2 regions of the Lelliottia sp. CFBP8978 genome follow, and region 2 is predicted to be linked to the other one. Evidence: predicted binding sites of a transcription regulator. Region 2 holds the regulator's gene; the other holds the start of a gene.
What was found. The regulator PurR, encoded in region 2, represses purine synthesis genes. The targets are predictions, from matches to a motif close to CANGCAAACGTTTGCNTG.
Positions count from the first base shown of each region.

Region 1: pyrD (quinone-dependent dihydroorotate dehydrogenase) is a predicted target of PurR. The motif match lies at 2,494-2,511, and genes of this name have one in related genera.

Region 1 covers NZ_CM188253.1:1,585,183-1,595,177, reverse strand. Annotated here, with positions in the region: gene SOM82_RS07365 (YcbX family protein) at 1-685, shown strand, start outside; gene zapC (cell division protein ZapC) at 682-1,224, opposite strand; gene pyrD (quinone-dependent dihydroorotate dehydrogenase) at 1,390-2,400, opposite strand; gene ssuE (NADPH-dependent FMN reductase) at 2,648-3,223, shown strand; gene SOM82_RS07345 (sulfonate ABC transporter substrate-binding protein) at 3,216-4,166, shown strand; gene ssuD (FMNH2-dependent alkanesulfonate monooxygenase) at 4,163-5,308, shown strand; gene ssuC (aliphatic sulfonate ABC transporter permease SsuC) at 5,319-6,110, shown strand; gene ssuB (aliphatic sulfonates ABC transporter ATP-binding protein) at 6,107-6,874, shown strand; gene pepN (aminopeptidase N) at 6,980-9,592, opposite strand; gene pncB (nicotinate phosphoribosyltransferase) at 9,858-9,995, shown strand, end outside.
Region 2 covers NZ_CM188253.1:1,921,125-1,931,119, forward strand. Annotated here, with positions in the region: gene mdtK (MdtK family multidrug efflux MATE transporter) at 1-1,083, opposite strand, end outside; gene SOM82_RS09020 (riboflavin synthase subunit alpha) at 1,313-1,954, shown strand; gene cfa (cyclopropane fatty acyl phospholipid synthase) at 1,983-3,131, opposite strand; gene punC (purine nucleoside transporter PunC) at 3,429-4,628, opposite strand; gene punR (DNA-binding transcriptional activator PunR) at 4,743-5,654, shown strand; gene purR (HTH-type transcriptional repressor PurR) at 5,670-6,695, opposite strand; gene cydH (cytochrome bd-I oxidase subunit CydH) at 6,992-7,081, shown strand; gene SOM82_RS09050 (MFS transporter) at 7,244-8,413, shown strand; gene sodB (superoxide dismutase [Fe]) at 8,449-9,030, opposite strand; gene SOM82_RS09060 (C40 family peptidase) at 9,152-9,913, opposite strand.

The DNA of each region.
Region 1 (9,995 bases), 340 kb from region 2:
CGATGGTTTTCCCTTCCTGCTCACTAACGACGCTTCGCTGCGCGATCTCCAGAACCGCTGTTCCGCCAGTGTGCAGATGGAACAATTTCGCCCCAATCTTGTCGTCACGGGCGCTCAGGCCTGGGAAGAGGACACCTGGAAAGTCATTCGCATTGGCAACGTCATCTTTGATGTGGTGAAACCCTGTAGCCGCTGCATTTTCACCACCATCAGTCCGGAAAAAGGGCAAAAGCATCCCGCCGGTGAGCCACTCAAAACCCTGCAATCTTTCCGTACCGCCCAGGATAATGGCGATGTCGACTTTGGGCAAAACCTGATTCCGCGCTCAAGCGGCGTGATTCGCGTGGGTGACGAAGTCGAAATCCTCTCGACCGGACCAGGCCGGGTCTATGGCCCTGGTGCTGAAGAAGAAGAGGCGGAAGTGGAAACGCAGCCGGCAACCGCAGTCACCATTCAATGGCAGGGAAAAACGCTGGCCGGAAATAATCAGCAGGTATTGCTGGAACAGCTGGAACAGGCGGGGATCCGTGTGCCCTATTCATGCCGTGCGGGGATTTGTGGATGCTGTCGAATTAAGCTGGTCGATGGCGAGGTGACGGCGCTGAAGAAATCAGCGGTGGGCGATGACGGAACGATTCTGTGCTGTAGCTGTATTCCTAAAACATCTGTACAGCTAGAACTTTAAACCGCCTGTTCGAGACTGAAGGAATCCATCCGCAGCTGCGGTTTCAGTCGATCGTTCATCACTTTAATCGCATCGCCAAGCTGCATTGTGCGCCCGGCAATCACTACGCCGGGTTGCGCCAGCAAACAGAGCGCGGCGTTGTCACCCGGTTCAACCACCAGCAGGCTCACTTCTTCTGAGGTATCGCTCAAATTCACACAGGCTGCATCGCCGGTGATCGGTGTCCACGCCTGACCGTGAGCCAGGAAATGCCAGCTTTTCGGCATTTGCGGTTTCAGAAAACGAATCGCCACCAGCGCGTTGAGCACCAGCTCGGCACGCTGTTCTTTTGACAGCATAAAATCGCGACACTTCTCTTCAAAAGAGAAATAGAGGGCCGCATCGTCAACGCAAAAGCCCGACGGCGCAAAGGCATCCGGAGTCAGCATTCGGCGCGCGAAACGTGAACGAAATAACATGCCATTGGCGAGATCGAGCATCATACGATCGTGCTCTTCGCAAAAATACCAGCGCCAGTTATCGTCGGGTTTTATTCGCATTTTCCTCTCCTTTCCCTCAACATCCTGTTCTAAAAATGTCCGAATTATCGCTTCGCTTATAACATCAATAATAAAAGACTATAATGTCTAAATAAGCAACAAAGACGGAATATAAAACAACCAGGGCCGGAAATAAAGCCCTGGTTGTCTGTAAAAGAGAAAAGATTAGATATGATTAACGATTTCTTTAATCAATTGTGGGCCTTTAAAAATAAAGCCGGAATAGATTTGCACCAGCGATGCGCCTGCCGCCATCTTCTCGCGTGCAGCGATAACAGAGTCGATGCCACCCACGCCAATGATGGGTAAGCGACCCTTTAATTCCGCCGACAGTGCACGAATAATTTCGGTGCTTTTTAATTGTACCGGACGACCACTTAACCCACCCATTTCGTCACAGTTTTTCATTCCCTGAACCAGGGATCGATCGAGAGTGGTATTGGTGGCAATAACACCATCAATATTATGGCGAACCAAACTGTCGGCTACCTGGATCAATTCTTCCACAGAAAGATCGGGCGCGATCTTTACCGCTACCGGAACATATTTATGGTGAGTGGTCTGCAGCTCATTCTGTTTATTTTTAATCGCGCTTAACAGATCATCGAGCGCTTCGCCATATTGCAGCGTACGCAAACCAGGGGTATTGGGTGAAGAGATATTCACCGCAATATAGCCCGCATAGGCGTAGACTTTTTCCATACAAATCAGATAGTCATCTTTACCCTGCTCAACCGGCGTAGCTTTATTTTTGCCAATATTAATGCCCAGCACACCGTTAAAGTGTGCTTTTTTGACATTCTCAATCAGATTGTCGACACCGTGGTTATTGAACCCCATACGGTTGATCAAACCTTCGGCTTCAACCAGACGGAATAAACGGGGCTTATCGTTACCATCCTGTGGACGAGGCGTCACCGTGCCGACCTCGATGGATCCAAATCCCATCGCGCCCAATGCATCGATGCATTCGCCGTTCTTGTCCAGACCGGCTGCCAGCCCCAGAGGATTTTTAAAGGTCAGGCCCATGCATTGCACAGGTTTTTCCTGCACTTTTTGGCGCACCAGCGCTTCAAAAGGCGTACCTGTAATGCGGCGTAATTGCTGAAATGTCAATTCATGAGCACGCTCTGGATCGAGCTGAAAAAGGGCTTTACGAACGAAGGGGTAGTACATGAACTCTCCTGGATTCCGGTGTGCAAACCGGAAACGGATTATCGGCGATCGCGTCAGGAAAGGGAATTGACCTGTGGCAAAAAAACCTCGTTAAGCGCAATCGTTTTCCTTTCCGCTTCTTTCTTATGCAATTTCCGACTTTTTAATTTCAGATAAATCATTTAGTGGAATAACCAGGCAATGTCACACTCGTGAAAATTGTTATTAATGTTAGATAAAAGAAAACAAATGGTTATAAGGAGCAAACATGCGCGTCATCACATTGGCTGGCAGTCCGCGTTTTCCTTCACGTTCCAGCGCCCTGCTCGAGTATGCCCGCGAGCAGTTGAATTCGCTGGATATCGAAGTGTGCCACTGGAATCTTCACAATTTTGAGCCAGAAGATCTTCTCTATGCCCGCTTTGACAGCCCGGCTCTGAAGGCGCTGATCGAGCAACTTAACGGGGCCGACGGTCTGATCGTGGCGACCCCCATTTATAAAGCCTCTTTTTCCGGTGCACTGAAAACCCTGCTCGATCTGCTGCCTGAACGCGCGCTGGAGGGCAAAGTGGTTCTCCCGCTGGCCACCGGCGGCACGGTTGCACACATGCTGGCGGTCGATTATGCCCTGAAGCCCGTTCTGAATGCGCTGAAAGCACAGGAGATCCTGCACGGTGTGTTTGCCGACGACTCGCAGGTGATCGATTACCAGCATAAGCCGCAGTTCACCCCTAATTTGCATTTACGTCTCGATGGCGCACTGGAAACATTCTGGCACGCACTGCATCGACGGGACGTTCAGGCTCCCGCCTTTGGCCGTCTGAAAGGAGTCGCCCATGTTTAAATACATTTTTGCCGGATTTATCGCCTTTTCAGCGCTGGCGCATGCCGCCTCCCCTGCCCCGGAGAGTCTGCGTATTGGCTATCAAAAAGGGAGCGTCAGTATGGTGCTGGCAAAGAGCCATCAGCTGCTGGAGAAGCGTTATCCGCAAACCCAATTCTCATGGATTGAGTTCCCTGCCGGGCCGCAAATGCTGGAAGCCCTGAACGTGGGTAGCATTGATATCGGCAGTACTGGCGACATTCCCCCTATTTTTGCACAAGCCGCCGGGGCTGACCTGGTTTATGTAGGCGTTGAGCCGCCGAAACCTAAAGCCGAAGTCATACTGGTTCCACAAAACAGTCCGATCAAAACCGTGGCGGAGCTGAAAGGCCGGAAAGTCGCGTTCCAGAAAGGTTCCAGCTCGCACAATTTATTGCTGCGTGCGCTCCAGCAGGCCGGTCTGACGTTTAACGATATTCAGCCCGTCTATTTAAGTCCCGCTGATGCACGCGCGGCCTTCCAGCAAAATAACGTCGACGCCTGGGCCATCTGGGATCCCTATTACTCAGCAGCTTTATTGCAGGGCGGTGTGCGCGTTCTCAAAGATGGCGAAACGCTAAAACAGACCGGTTCATTCTATCTGGCCGCCCGTCCCTATGCTGAAAAGAACGGTGAGTTTGTCCAGGGCGTGTTGAATACCTTCAGCGAAGCAGACGCCCTGACCCAGAGTCAACGTCAGGAAAGCATCGCCCTGCTGGCCAAAACGATGGGCCTGCCGGAGCCGGTGATTGCCAGCTATCTGGACCATCGTCCGACAACCGTTATCAAACCGGTTGACGCTAAAACCGCGGTTCTGCAGCAACAGACAGCGGATCTGTTTTACGAAAATCGCCTCGTACCAAAGAAAATTGATATTCGCGATCGCATCTGGCAACCCGCTAACAAAGAAGGATCGAAATCATGAGTCTGAATCTTTTCTGGTTTTTACCCACCCATGGTGACGGCCACTATCTTGGCACCGAAGAGGGTGCTCGCCCGGTTGACTATGGCTATCTGCAGCAAATCGCTCAGGCTGCCGACCGAATCGGATTTACTGGCGTATTGATCCCAACCGGGCGCTCCTGCGAGGACGCCTGGCTGGTGGCGGCATCCATGATCCCCGTCACCCAGCGTCTGAAGTTTTTGGTCGCCCTGCGCCCGAGTGTGATCTCGCCTACCGTTGCCGCTCGTCAGGCTGCTACCCTCGACAGGCTCTCAAACGGACGGGCATTATTTAACCTGGTAACAGGTAGCGACCCGCAAGAGCTGGCCGGAGATGGCGTGTTCCTCGACCACACGGAACGCTACGAGGCTTCCGCAGAATTCACCCGCGTCTGGCGTCGTCTGCTGGAAGGTGAAACCGTCACCTATGAAGGCGAACATATTCGCGTGCGTGATGCGAAACTGCTGTTTGCCCCGGTCCAGCAACCCCGGCCACCGCTCTACTTTGGCGGATCATCAGACGTTGCGCAGGATCTGGCCGCCGAACAGGTTGATCTGTATCTCACCTGGGGCGAACCGCCGGAGCTGGTAAAAGAGAAAATTGAGCAGGTACGCGCCAAAGCGGCTGCGCATGGCCGCAGCGTCCGTTTCGGCATTCGTCTGCATGTGATCGTCCGTGAAACCAACGAAGAGGCCTGGCAGGCCGCCGATCGTCTGATCGCCCACCTGGATGATGAGACCATCGCTAAAGCGCAGGCTGCCTTCGCCAAAACCGATTCGGTGGGCCAACACCGAATGGCCTCGCTGCATAAAGGAAACAAGGACAACCTCGAAATCAGTCCGAATCTGTGGGCAGGTGTCGGACTGGTTCGCGGCGGCGCGGGTACGGCGCTGGTGGGTGATGGCCCTACGGTCGCGGCGCGGATCAACGAGTATGCCGATCTGGGTATCGACAGCTTTATCTTGTCTGGCTATCCGCATCTGGAAGAAGCATACAAAGTCGGCGAGCTGCTGTTCCCGCATCTGGATGTAGCAATCCCGGAAATCCCGCAGCCGCGCACGCTCCAGCTTCAGGGCGAAGCCATAGCAAACGAATTTATACCGCGAAAAGTCGCACAGAGCTGAAGAGGCACGTATGGCAAATCCGTCTCAAAAATGGCTGATGCGACTGGCCCCCTGGTTTCTGCCGGTCGGCATTGTGGTTGTCTGGCAAATTGCGTCCTCGGCGGGGTGGCTGTCGAGCCGAATTCTGCCCTCTCCGGAAGGCGTGGTGGAGGCGTTCTGGTCGCTTAGTTCGAGCGGCGAGCTGTGGCAGCATCTGGCGATCAGCTCCTGGCGCGCAGTGATTGGCTTTTCCATCGGCGGGTCAATTGGCCTGACGCTGGGCCTGATTAGCGGCCTTTCCCGCTGGGGCGAGCGGTTACTGGATACGTCGATTCAGATGCTGCGCAACGTGCCGCATTTAGCCCTGATCCCGCTGGTCATTTTGTGGTTCGGCATCGACGAGAGCGCCAAGATTTTCCTGGTCGCTCTCGGCACGCTGTTCCCCATTTATATCAACACCTGGCACGGCATTCGTAACATTGACCGCGGGCTGGTCGAAATGGCCCGCAGCTATGGCCTGTCCGGCTTTGCCCTGTTTCTTCATGTGATTCTACCCGGCGCGTTGCCGTCGATTATGGTGGGGGTTCGTTTTGCGCTTGGCCTGATGTGGTTGACGTTGATCGTGGCGGAAACCATCTCCGCCAACTCTGGCATCGGCTATCTGGCCATGAACGCGCGTGAATTTTTGCAAACCGACGTGGTGGTGGTCGCCATTATTCTCTACGCCCTGCTGGGTAAACTCGCCGATATCAGCGCCCAATGGCTGGAACGTAGCTGGTTACGCTGGAATCCAGCCTATTCCACGAAGGAGGCAAATGCATGAACACGGCTCGCTTAACCCAGGGCACACCGTTACTGCTTAACGGCGTGACCAAACGCTACGGCGATAACACCATTCTCAACGCACTCGATCTGCATATTCCCGCCGGACAGTTTGTTGCCATCGTCGGGCGTAGCGGTGGCGGAAAAAGCACGCTACTACGCCTGCTCGCAGGTTTAGAAGCCCCCAACGGCGGAGAACTGTTGGCCGGCAACACGCCGCTGGCCGACATTCAGGAAGATACGCGGATGATGTTCCAGGATGCCCGCCTGCTGCCGTGGAAATCGGTTATCGACAATGTGGGGCTGGGATTAAAAGGCAACTGGCGGGATAACGCTCGTCAGGCCCTGGCGGCGGTTGGTCTGGAAAATCGATCGGGCGAGTGGCCTGCAGCGCTTTCCGGCGGGCAAAAACAGCGGGTGGCGCTGGCGCGCGCGCTGATCCATCGTCCTGGACTGCTGCTGCTGGACGAACCACTCGGGGCGCTCGACGCGCTGACGCGCATTGAAATGCAGGATCTGATTGAGTCGCTCTGGCAGGAGCATGGCTTTACCGTTCTGCTGGTGACACACGATGTGAGCGAAGCGGTCGCAATGGCTGACCGGGTGCTGTTAATTGAGGATGGCAAAATCGGGCTGGATCTGGCGGTTGATATTCCTCGTCCGCGCCGGGTGGGAACCGTAAGGCTGGCAGAACTGGAAGCCGAAGTGTTGAATCGCGTGATGAAACGCGGGACAAACGAAGAGCCGATCCGTCGTCACGGATAACACCGCCAGGCGGCAAAGACATTCCTTCACGGCGCTATAAGCATAAAAAAACGGCAATTTAGATTGCCGTTTTACGTTGAGTTTATGCGCCCGTGGGCATGAGGATCAGGCCAGCGCTTTGGCGATCTTCTCGAACAGATCGCCCGACAGATTCTCCAGCCCTTTCAACTGCTCAAGCGCCGCGCGCATTTTCTCCTGGCGCTTTGCATCGTAACGTTTCAGGCGAATCAGCGGCTCAATCAGACGCGATGCCACCTGCGGGTTACGGCTGTTTAGCTCGGTCAGCATTTCTACCATAAACTGATAGCCGCTACCGTCTTCTGCATGGAAGGCTGCCGGGTTGCTGCCGGCAAACGCGCCAATCAGCGAACGCACGCGGTTAGGGTTGCTCATGGTAAAGGAACGGTGCTTAAGCAGACTGCGCACGGTAGTCAGTACATCGGCAGACGGGCTGGTGGCTTGCAGAATAAACCACTTATCCATCACCAGACCGTTCTCATGCCACTTGTCATCATACTCCTGCATCAGCGCATCACGGCACGGCAGTTCAGCCGCCACGCTTGCCGCCAGAGCCGCCAGCGCATCGGTCATGTTATCAGCTTCGTGATACTGCTTGCTGACCAACGTATTCGCCAGCTCCGTTTCGCCGAACGCCAGGTAACGCAAACAGGTGTTACGCAGCGAACGTTTACCGATATCGGCATGTTCCACGCGGTACTCATCCAGTTTATTGGCGTTGTAAATTGCCAGGAACTCGTCGGCGAGTTCGGTAGCCAGCGTGCGGGTCAGCGCTTCACGTACCGCGGTAATCGCAATAGGATCGATGATATCGAACAGCTCGGCGATTTCGTTAGCTGACGGCAGCGACAGAATCTCTGCGGCCAGCGCCGGATCGATTTTTTCATCCAGCAGAATGGCGCGGAACGCATCGGCGACGTGCACAGGCAGGGACAGCGGCTGTCCTTGCTGATGGCGGTTAACGTTCAGCTTGATGTAGGTCGCCAGCAGACTCTGCGCCGCATCCCAGCGGGAGAAATCGTTGCGCGCGTGACGCATCAGGAAGGTCAGCTGCTGATCGCTCCATTTGTATTCCAGTTTGACCGGCGCGGAAAATTCGCACAGTAGCGCAGGAACCGGCTGGAAGTAGACGTTATCAAAGATGAATGTCTGTTCCGCCTGGGTCACGTTCAGCACGTGGTGCACCGGATGACCGCCCTTTTGCAGCGGGATCACGTTTCCTTCGTTATCGTACAGCTCGATATCAAACGGAATATGCAGCGGATGCTTCTCTTCCTGCTCGGCAGTCGGCGGCGTGCGCTGGCTGATGGTCAGGGTGTATTGCTCCGTTTCCGGATTGTAATCATCTTTCACGCTGACAATCGGGGTGCCGGCCTGGCTGTACCAGAGACGGAAATGCGACAGGTCAACGTTTGAAGCGTCTTCCATCGCCTGCACGAAGTCATCGCAGGTGGCTGCGCTGCCGTCGTGACGCTCGAAATAGAGCTGCATCCCTTTCTGGAAATTCTCTTCGCCGAGCAGCGTATGGATCATACGGATAATTTCTGAACCCTTCTCATACACCGTCAGGGTGTAGAAGTTGTTCATTTCAATCACTTTGTCCGGACGAATTGGATGCGCCATTGGGCTGGCATCTTCAGCAAACTGCAGGCCACGCATGGTGCGAACATTATTGATGCGGTTAACGGCGCGGGAACCCAGATCGGAGCTGAACTCCTGATCGCGGAAGACGGTCAGGCCCTCTTTCAGACTCAACTGGAACCAGTCGCGGCAGGTGACGCGGTTGCCGGTCCAGTTGTGGAAATATTCATGACCAATCACGCGCTCGATATCGAGGTAATCTTTGTCGGTCGCGGTATCGGTACGGGCCAGCACATATTTGGAGTTAAAGACGTTCAGGCCTTTGTTCTCCATCGCGCCCATATTGAAGAAGTCGACAGCGACGATCATATAGATGTCGAGATCGTATTCCAGGCCAAAGCGCTCTTCATCCCACTTCATGGAATTAATCAGTGAGGTCATCGCCCACGGAGCGCGATCAAGATTGCCGCGATCGACAAATAGCTCCAGCGCAACATCGCGGCCAGAACGCGTTTTAAACGTATCGCGCAGCACGTCGAAGTCGCCCGCCACCAGCGCAAACAGGTAGCACGGTTTTGGGAACGGATCTTGCCACTGGACCCAGTGACGGCCATTTTCCAGATCGCCCTGCCCTACGCGGTTACCGTTGGAGAGCAGATACGGATAACGCTTTTTATCGGCAATGATTTTGGTGGTGAAACGCGCCAGGACATCAGGGCGGTCCAGATACCAGGTAATATGGCGGAAACCTTCCGCTTCGCATTGGGTACAAAGCGCAACGCCAGACAGGTAGAGCCCTTCCAGCGCGGTGTTAGCCGCCGGGCTGATTTCGGTAACGATGCGCAGCGAGAAACGTTCTGGCAGGTTGTTAATGACCAGCTGACTTCCTTCTTCTTTATAGTCAGACCACGCTTCATCATTAATATGTACAGATACCAGCGTCAGGTCTTCGCCATCGAGACGCAGCGGGACAGCCGTCGCACTTTGGCGTGTGACCTGGCTTAAGGCCGTGACAACGGTTTTGGTGGCATCCAGGTCAAAAGTCAGATCGATATCGCTAATCAGGTATTCCGGCGCACGATAGTCGTGGCGGTATTTGGCTTGTGGCTGTTGTGTCATAGAAAACCTTATGCATCGTTTGTCGAATAACGAATCCAGTCTATTCCTGTTGCGCAAAACTCGCTACGCAGAATCTTCATCTTTTCAGGTACAAACCCCATTTTTGCTACATTTGTATAACACGAGGCACAAAATGCTCTCGACCCTAACGGCAGCTTATGTTGTGATCGGGGTTCAATAAATCGCTAAACAAGGTATACTCCAGCGGTTTCAATAGTTGTTTATTGTACTAAACGCTCCCGTGAGAGGATGCTACTGCGCACCTATGACTCGATTCGCTTCTCCTGTTCTGCATACGTTGCTGGATACCGATGCGTATAAGCTACACATGCAGCAAGCCGTTTTTCACCATTACTACGACGTACAGGTAGCGGCGGAGTTCCGTTGCCGTGGTGATGACTTG
Region 2 (9,995 bases):
GGCCAGCAACATCAGCTGCGATGCCAGAGTGATGACTTCTGGGTTGTCGTTATAGAGCAGCGCGATCTGCTCGCGTAAGGCGACGGTGAAAATCGCCGTACAGGCGGCCATACAGACGCCCACGCCCAATCCTGTGCGGGCAGCGGTTTGGGCATCCAGCGTTGAGCCTTGTCCCAGACGAAAACCAACGCGAATGGTCACCGCTGCCGCCAGCGACATCGGCAGAACGAACATCAGCGAGCTAAAGTTCAGGGCAATCTGGTGACCCGCAACGTCAACGATCCCCAGCGGCGACACCAGCAGAGCGACGACTGCAAAAAGAGTGACTTCGAAAAACAGGGCCAGCGCAATGGGCAGTCCCAGCTGTACCAGACGTTTCATAACCGTCATATCGGGTGCAGCAAAACGGCTGTCATTGCGGATGTCCCGCATAGAGCGCGCGCGTTTGATATAAGACACCATGCTGGCAAACATCACCCAATACACGGAAGCCGTTGCGACCCCACAGCCTACGCCGCCAAGCTCCGGCATGCCAAAGTGACCATAGATAAAGATGTAGTTGATCGGGATATTGATCAGGAGACCGATAAAGCCAATCACCATCCCGGGCTTGGTTTTTGCCAGCCCCTCACATTGGTTACGCGCCACCTGGAAGAAAAGATAGCCGGGCGCGCCCCAGAGTAAGGCGCGCAGATAACCGACGGCTTTATCCGCCAGAGCGGGATCGATATTGTGCATAGAACGAATAATGTGGCCGGCATTCCACAGCACAATCATGATGAATATGGAGACAAATCCCGCCAGCCAGAATCCCTGGCGAACCTGATGAGCGATACGTTCGCGTCGGCCTGAGCCATTCAGTTGCGCAATAACGGGAGTTAACGCCAGCAGCAGGCCGTGGCCGAAAAGTATGGCCGGCAGCCAGATCGATGTGCCGATGGCGACGGCTGCCATGTCCGTCGCGCTATAGCCACCGGCCATGACCGTATCGACGAAGCCCATCGAGGTTTGGGCGACCTGCGCGATGATCACCGGTATAGCCAGGGCTAATAACTGACGCGCTTCATTCATGTACTTCTGCACGTGAACACCTTTTTGTTTTGTTGTTATTTGAGAGAATAATAAACCCGCCATCACTGGCAGTAAGAAGAAAATGCAGGGGGAATGCCAGCTATTGTAGCGGGCTTTACCTATTAATCTAGTGAAAAAATCGCCAGAACGGGCGCTTCACTGGCAACCTCTTTTTCCAGCTGTTATTGTGATGCGATTAAAACGGTGTTATCGCCGTTCGGATAAAACAGGAGTGGTAAGTATGTTTACGGGTATTGTGCAGGGCACGGCCAAGCTGGTGTCCATTGATGAAAAACCTAACTTCCGAACCCATGTTGTGGAGCTGCCGGAATATATGCTCGATGGGCTGGAAACCGGTGCATCGGTTGCGCATAACGGCTGCTGTCTGACGGTAACCGAAATTAACGGTAACCGTATTAGCTTCGACCTGATGAAAGAGACCCTGCGTATTACCAATCTGGGCGAACTGGTCGTCGGTGATACGGTTAACGTTGAGCGGGCGGCAAAGTTCAGCGATGAAATTGGCGGGCATTTAATGTCAGGCCACATCATGACAACCGCGGAAATTTCTAAAATCCTGACCTCAGAAAATAACCGTCAAATCTGGTTTAAGGTGCAGGATCCGACATTAATGAAATACATCCTTTATAAAGGATTTATCGGCGTGGATGGAATTAGCCTGACGGTGGGTGAAGTGACCCCAACCCGTTTCTGCGTGCATTTAATTCCGGAAACCTTACAGCGCACGACGCTGGGCAGTAAAAAACTGGGGCATCGCATTAATATTGAAATCGACCCGCAAACCCAGGCAGTTGTGGATACCGTCGAGCGCGTGCTGGCGGCAAAAGAATCGGCGGCGAAATTCGCCTCTGAAGAAGAATAAAAAATACCCCGGCAAGCCGGGGATTTTTTTAGCGAGCGACGCGCAGCCCGTGTTCCACTCCGCGGCTGAAAACGACCTGCCACAGTTGAATATCACGCGCGCGAAAAGCCCCTGCGCAGGCGTTTAGATAATAGCTAAACATTCGTTTGAATCGTTCAGAATAGTTGTCAGCGATTTCCGGCCAGCTGGCCAGGAAGCGGGAGTGCCACGCCATGAGGGTGGTATCGTAATCCGCGCCAAAATTATGCCAGTCTTCCACAATAAAATGCGGCTCGCTGGCCGTCGCAATCTGGCGAACGGAGGGTAAACAGCCATTCGGAAAGATGTATTTGTTTATCCAGGGATCCACACAATGATCTGTTTTTTTGGAACCAATGGTGTGTAGCAGGAAAATACCGTCTGGTTTCAGGTTGCGGTCAGCCACGCTGAAATAGGTATCGTAGTTTTTAGGCCCCACATGCTCGAACATGCCGACAGACACGATCCGGTCGAACTGATCGTTTAAATCGCGATAGTCCTGGAGCAAAATAGTGACATCTAACCCTTCGCAGCGTTCCTGCGCCATTTTTTGTTGCTCGGCAGAAATCGTCACGCCCACCACGCTCACGCCGTAGTTTTTTGCCATGAACCAGGCAAGACCGCCCCAGCCACAGCCAATATCCAGCACGCGCATTCCGGGCTGCAGCTGCAGCTTATCGCAGATCAATCGCAGTTTTGCCTGCTGGGCCTCTTCGAGCGTCGTCGCCTCTTTCCAGTAGGCGCAAGAATATTGCATCAGCGGATCGAGCATACGGCTAAACAGATCGTTGCCCAGGTCGTAGTGCTCTTTGCCGACGATCCATGCCCGTTTTTTACTTTGCAGATTAAACAGGCGAGCAGAGGCGATGCGAAGCGTATCTTTCAGGTGGCGGGGGAGCTGATTTTCCAGTCCGGCGCGGAGAACGCTGTTGAAAAAAAGGTCCAGTCGCTCGCATTCCCACCAGCCATCCATAAAGCTTTCGCCCAGCCCCAGGGACCCTTCCTGTAAAACGCGTTTAAAAAAATCGGGATGTTTGACCTGAATATCAGAGGAGGCAGGTCCGTTAATAGTGATACCTGCCCGGCTCAATAATTCATTAACGATCCGGAACCAGTCATCGTCCCGTACGGTGACTTCTTCTATACACGATGAACTCATAGCTTCTCCATCACCTGTATGTGATCAGAACCTTCAAACAGCGTAGCTGTTTTTTTGGGTTTGTGAGAAATCTCACGGAGTGTCCGTGAGGCTAATATCCGACGTAGAACAGAGGAAGGGAGATAACCCTTGCCGAAAAGCCTTCCATGGTAAAACGGGAGCACTCCGGCTCCCGTTAACACATAATAATTATCGTAATTATCTAAGCCAGTTTCAGTATAGGCGGCATAATTAGGTGATTCAACAGAAAATTGTTAGCAACCTAATCACATGAATTTAATATAATTCAATGCGCGACTATGCCCGGCTCGATTCAGCCTTTGAGCTGTCGTCCGTCAGCGCTTTCGCTGACGCCTGCATGCGATACCCCAGCAGGGCAAGCGCCACGGTAACCAGCATCACGCTGGTGGTGGTCATCAGCGGTGTGGCAATCAGCGCAGAGACAATCAGGCTCGCCAGGAAGCACAGACCCAATTGCAGAGTGTTTTGCAGTGCTGCGGCGCGGCCGGTTGCCTGTGGGAACGGGCGCAGAGCCTGGGCCACCACGATAGGGTAGATAGCACCGTTAGCCACGGCCATCACACAGAACGGGATCAGGATTTCGACCAACGACGCGCCGGGTATAAACCCGACAGCCCATGTGCCGATCACGCTGGCGGCATACAGAACCAGAAGCCAGGGGAGCATCTGGTGACCCTGCCATTTTTGCAGCGCCGCGCGGCAACCATACCCGCCCACCAGGAAAGCAATCGTCTGTGGGACGTAGCTCAGACCAATCACTGCCGGGCTGTAACCCATCTCATGCAGAATGAATGGCGACCCGGTGAGCCAGGCAAAAAAACTGGCAGAACAGGCGGCGTAAATCAGCACATTGCCGCGATAAGCGCGCGAACGCAGAAGCGACAGGAAGGTTACCCGGCTTTCATTATTCTCAGCGGTTTTGGCCGGCGCAGGTTTCAGCGTCAAGGCCGGCAACATTAAGGCCAGCGTAATGATGAACAACGTAGCAAAGATGGCCTGCCAGTCAAAATGCACCAGGATCCAGCTGCCGAGCAGCGGTGCCAGCGCCGGAGAAAGACCCACCAGCGGCATAATGGTGGCAAAAATACGGTTTACCCGTGAGGCCGGATAATAATCCGTGACCAGCGCCTGCCAGGTGACGGCGGCGGCACACACGCCAAAGGCCTGAACAAAACGCAGGACCAGCAGCCAGGTGGCATCGCGCACCCACAGCATCCCGAGGCAACCGGCCGCGAAAATAGCCAGGCCGATCAGTAACACAGGCTTGCGGCCATAGCGGTCAGAAAGTGGTCCCCAGAGCAGCTGGGCGAAGGCAAAGCCGGCCAGAAACACGCTCAGGCTGGCGCTGATGGCTGCAGCAGGCGTCTGGAGATCGGCCTGCATCGCGGCGAACGCGGGCAGATACATATCGGTGGCCAAAAAGCCCAGCACGCTTAAGCCGCCGAGCCAGACCAAAAATCCTTTGTTGGGTTGCATTGTTATATTTTCCTAAGAAGGCAGGTACACACTGGCGCAAAGTGTAGGGAGTGCAATCTGCCTTGTGAAACGCTAATATTTGGCGGTTGCATTCAAAAATTTTGCAGGCAAAAAATGTGGTCTGAATATTCCCTGGAAGTGGTAGATGCGGTCGCTCGCAATGGCAGCTTTAGCGGTGCGGCGCAAGAGCTGCATCGCGTTCCTTCTGCTATCAGCTATACGGTGCGTCAGCTGGAAGAGTGGCTGGCGGTTCCGCTGTTTGAGCGTCGTCACCGCGACGTGGTTCTAACGCCAGCAGGCGCGTGGTTTTTGAAAGAAGGGCGCTCTGTTATCAAAAAAATGATGATCACGCGAGAACAGTGCCAGCAGATTGCCAATGGCTGGCGCGGGCATCTGTCTATTGCGGTTGATAATATCGTTAAACCCGAACGCACCCGGCAGATGATCGTCGACTTCTATCGCCATTTCTCGGACGTAGAACTTCGCGTCTCGCAGGAGGTATTTAATGGCGTGTGGGATGCGCTGTCGGATGGCAGGGTAGAGATGGCGATCGGGGCGACGCAGGCGATCCCGGTGGGTGGGCGCTATGCGTTTCGGGATATGGGCTCATTGAGCTGGACCTGCGTTGTCGCCCGCCATCATCCGCTGGCGGCAATGGACGGCCCGCTGAGCGATGATACGTTGCGCAACTGGCCTTCACTGGTGCTGGAGGATACCTCCCGCTCGCTGCCTAAACGCATTACCTGGCTACTGGATAACCAGCGACGCGTGGTTGCGCCAGACTGGGAGTCCTCGGCAACTTGTCTCTCCGCCGGGCTGTGCGTGGGGATGGTGCCGGTTCACTTCGCTCGCCCTCGCATCGATCGCGGCGAGTGGGTGGCGTTGACGCTGGAAAATCCCTTCCCGGATGCGGCATGCTGTCTGACCTGGCAACAAAACGATATGTCGCCTGCGCTGGCGTGGCTGCTGGATTATCTGGGGGACAGTGAAACGCTGAACAAAGAGTGGCTGAAGGAGCCGGAGTAACCGGCTCCCCTCAGATTAACGGCGATAGTCGCGGAACGGACCATCTGCAACTGAACGGCGTTCGATCAGACGCGGGTGTACTTCAATCGACTGTGATTCTTCACGTTTGCTGACGATGCGGTCCATCAGCATATTAAAGGCTGTTTCACCCAGCGAGTCTTTCGGCTGGTGAATGGTTGTCAGCGCCGGGGTGAAGTAGCGGGCGTTGCGCACGTTATCGTACCCGATCACGGAAATGTCCTGCGGCACGCGCAAACCGAGCTCATCGGCTGCGCAAAGAGCCCCCATCGCCATAATATCACCACCGATAAAGACCGCGGTTGGACGGTGCGACTGGGAGACGATCTGCTGCATCGCGCGATAGCCGGATTCCGGCTCGAAGTCGCCCTGTACAATCCAGTTTTCTGGCACGGTGATCAGCGCTTCTTCCATCGCTTTCATAAAACCAGCAAGACGCCCAGCGCCGGTATTGCGCTCAAGCGGACCCGGGATCACGCCGATTTCACGATGACCGCGCTCAATCAGATAGCGGCCCGCCATGTAGCCGCCTTCAAAGGCGTTGTCGTTGACGGAATCAGTAAAATCAGCGCGGGTATCACCCCAGTCCATCACCACCATCGGAATGTGGCGGTACTCCTCCAGCATGGAAAGTACTGACTCCGGGTATTCAGAACACATCACCAGCAGGCCGTCGACGCGTTTCTGCGCCATCATCGACAGATACGCGCGTTGTTTTTCCTGGCTGTTCCAGGCATTGCCCAGAATCAGGGTATAGCCTTTCTGGAAACAGTTTTTCTCGACCGCTTCGATGATCTCGGCAAAATAGGCCGCTTCGCTACTGGTGGCCAGCAGGCCGATAGATTTGGTGTGGTTGACTTTCAGGCTACGCGCAACGGCACTGGGGGAGTAGTGCAGTTCCTTGATCGCCGCCCACACCGCGTTGCGCGTTTCTTCCGCAACGAAACGGGTTTTGTTAATTACATGTGATACGGTTGTAGTGGAAACGTTTGCGCGTTTCGCCACATCTTTGATTGTTGCCATTACATGTCACTCCAGACCATATCTTAAACTCCTGAAATACTTAAAGGTAAACGTTTGCCTTCTCTCACCCTTATCTCGCAATGTAAATTGCGATACGCCGGGAAAACGACTCAGAACGTCAGGAGGGGGTCAGTGGCCGGTACGCTTATAAATTTAGCGTGGAATTTTGTCTCATCTTGATGAAAAGGGGAAGAGCAAAAACGGTTATCAGCCTAAATCCAGGAAGATTTTTGGGGTAAACTGTGTAAAAATGAGCAAGCTCACTATTCGTGGGGAGATTAAAAGGAGAAAAATTGATGAGTACCGATCTTAAGTTTTCGCTGACGACAACTATTATTGTTCTGGCTCTGATTGTCGCTGCGGGTCTGACCGCTGCACTGCACTGATTTAAACGGGGGAGAGACTCTCCCTCGTTCTCCTCTCTGATTGTTACCCTTATTGCAAAAATCTTTTGCTGATTTGTTAACTTCTCATTTTTTGTGATTGATGTCATGCTTTTGACTTCTTAGTTCTGTGTCGCGTAATGACACGGCATCCGGAGTTGAACAATGAAAATCAATTTTCCTCTGCTGGCCCTGGCGATTGGCGCTTTTGGGATTGGCACCACCGAGTTTTCCCCAATGGGGCTGTTGCCGGTTATTGCCAGAGGGGTAGACGTCTCTATTCCGGCGGCGGGTATGCTGATCAGCGCCTACGCCATTGGCGTGATGATTGGTGCGCCTCTGATGACGCTGCTGCTGTCTCATCGCGCACGCCGCAATGCCCTTATTTTCCTGATGGCGATTTTTACGCTGGGCAACGTGCTCTCGGCGATGGCTCCTGATTACACCACGCTGCTGCTGTCACGCATTCTGACCAGCCTGAACCACGGCGCGTTCTTTGGCCTCGGCTCGGTGGTGGCTGCAAGCGTGGTGCCAAAACACAAACAGGCCAGCGCGGTTGCCACCATGTTTATGGGGCTGACCATTGCCAATATTGGCGGTGTTCCGGCGGCGACCTGGCTGGGCGAGGTCATTGGCTGGCGGATGTCGTTCCTCGCTACGGCGCTGTTAGGTGTCGTTGCGATGGTGGCATTGTTCTTCTCGCTGCCAAAAGGAGAAGCGGGCGAGCGGCCTGATGTCCGTAAAGAGTTGTCGGTGCTGGTTCGTCCGCAGGTGCTGTCGGCTCTGCTCACGACGGTATTAGGCGCAGGCGCAATGTTCACGCTCTATACCTATATTTCCCCGGTTCTGCATGATATTACGCACGCCACTCCGATCTTTGTGACGGCCATGCTGGTGCTGATTGGCGTAGGTTTCTCCATTGGCAACTATCTGGGCGGCAAGCTGGCGGATCGTTCGGTCAGCGGTACGCTGAAAGGCTTTTTAACGCTGCTGATCGTTATCATGGTGGCGATTCCCTGGTTGGCGCGCAACGAGTTTGGGGCGGCTATTGCTATGGTGGTGTGGGGCGCGGCAACTTTTGCGGTTGTTCCGCCGCTGCAGATGCGTGTGATGCGCGTTGCCCACGAAGCACCGGGGCTTTCGTCATCCGTCAATATCGGGGCGTTTAATCTGGGTAATGCGCTGGGGGCGGCAGCGGGCGGTGCGGTGATCTCCGGCGGCCTGGGATACAGCTTTGTTCCGGTGATGGGGGCGATCATTGCGGCGCTGGGTCTGCTACTGGTGCTGGTGTCGGGCCGTAAACAGCCGGAACCGGTAAGCGCGACAGAGTCATGAAAAAACGCAGAAGGGGAGCCCCTTCTGCGTGTCTCTTATGATGCGAAGTTCTTCGCAACAAATTGCCAGTTAACCAGCGCCCAGAAATGCTCAAGGTAGTTCGGGCGCGCGTTACGGTAATCAATGTAGTAGGCATGTTCCCACACATCGACGGTCATCAGCGGCGTGGCGCTGGTGGTCAGTGGTGTGCCCGCGTTTGAGGTAGAGACGATAGCCAGTTTGCCGTCGGCCTCTTTCACCAGCCAGGTCCAGCCAGAACCAAAGTTCTTGATCGCGGCGTCAGTAAACTTCGCTTTAAAATCTGCAAAGCTACCGAAAGCGGCAGTGATTGCTGATGCCAGCTCACCCTTTGGTTCTCCGCCTGCATTTGGTGCCAGGCAGTGCCAGTAAAACGTGTGGTTCCATACCTGAGCGGCATTGTTGAAAACGCCACCCTCAGAGCTACGCACGATCTCTTCGAGGGATTGGCCTTCGAAAGCGGTGCCTTTCACCAGATTGTTCAGGTTGGTGACGTAGGTCTGGTGATGTTTGCCGTAATGGTATTCCAGGGTTTCCGCAGAAATGTGCGGCGCCAGGGCGTCTTTTGCATACGGTAGTGCAGGTAATTCGAACGACATTGCTTCTCTCCTTATTATATTTTACGCATTAATAACCATATTAAATGCAGGGATAGAGTAGCAGATCGAAAGGGTAGACAAAAGAGGCGCTTACCCTGCCAGTTATCTGACAGGGCAGGGATTAACGGATGGTTTTCGGCGTCATAACGCGGCGAGCGCCGACGTAGTGGCGAACCCAATAGTCTTCGCTGAGGGAGGTGATCTGGATATCCTGGCCGCTACGTGGGGACTGAATAAACTTCCCGTTACCCACATAAACGCCCACGTGATCGGCGGTTCCACGACCTTGCGTACGGAAGAAGACCAGATCGCCGCTTTCCAGCGCTCCGCGTTCAACAGAAGCTGCATCGCGCAGGTGGTACATTTCATTTGCGGTACGAGGAATGCGGAATTTCACCAGGTCTTTATAGGCGTAATAGACCAGACCGCTGCAATCGAAACCGGTGCGTGGCGAAGTGCCGCCCCAGTGATAGGGTTTGCCAATCTGGCCCATCAATTTATTCATCGCGGTTTTCTGCGCTTTCTGAACGCGAACTTTATGCACCTCAGACAGCTTCGCGGTTTTGCTCACATTCACGCAGCTCTTTTTATATCCTTTACGCGCAGTGCATTTTTGAGTCACCAGAGTGGAGGCAGTGCGGCTGACTTTGCGGGATGATTTCGGAGTGGTTTTGCTGGCGGTGAGTTGTTTCTTGTGAGTCGTTGTTTTTTTCTTTTCGTTTTTACTGGTGGTTTTTTTCTTACGTTCTGTGGTTTTTGCCAGATGCGATTTTTGCACAGCAGAGTGCCGCGCCTGCTCGGAGGCGTTAGCCGCTGGCATAAAAGCAAGTGTTGTAAACAGTAAAGCACAGAGCGTGATCGAAATTTTTGTTATCCGCGCCACTGAGCAGTCCCCTGAAATTGTGCAGGCCATCAATAATACCCGCGTATGATTTACAAAGCCTGTCGATTCTAATCTAAAAAAA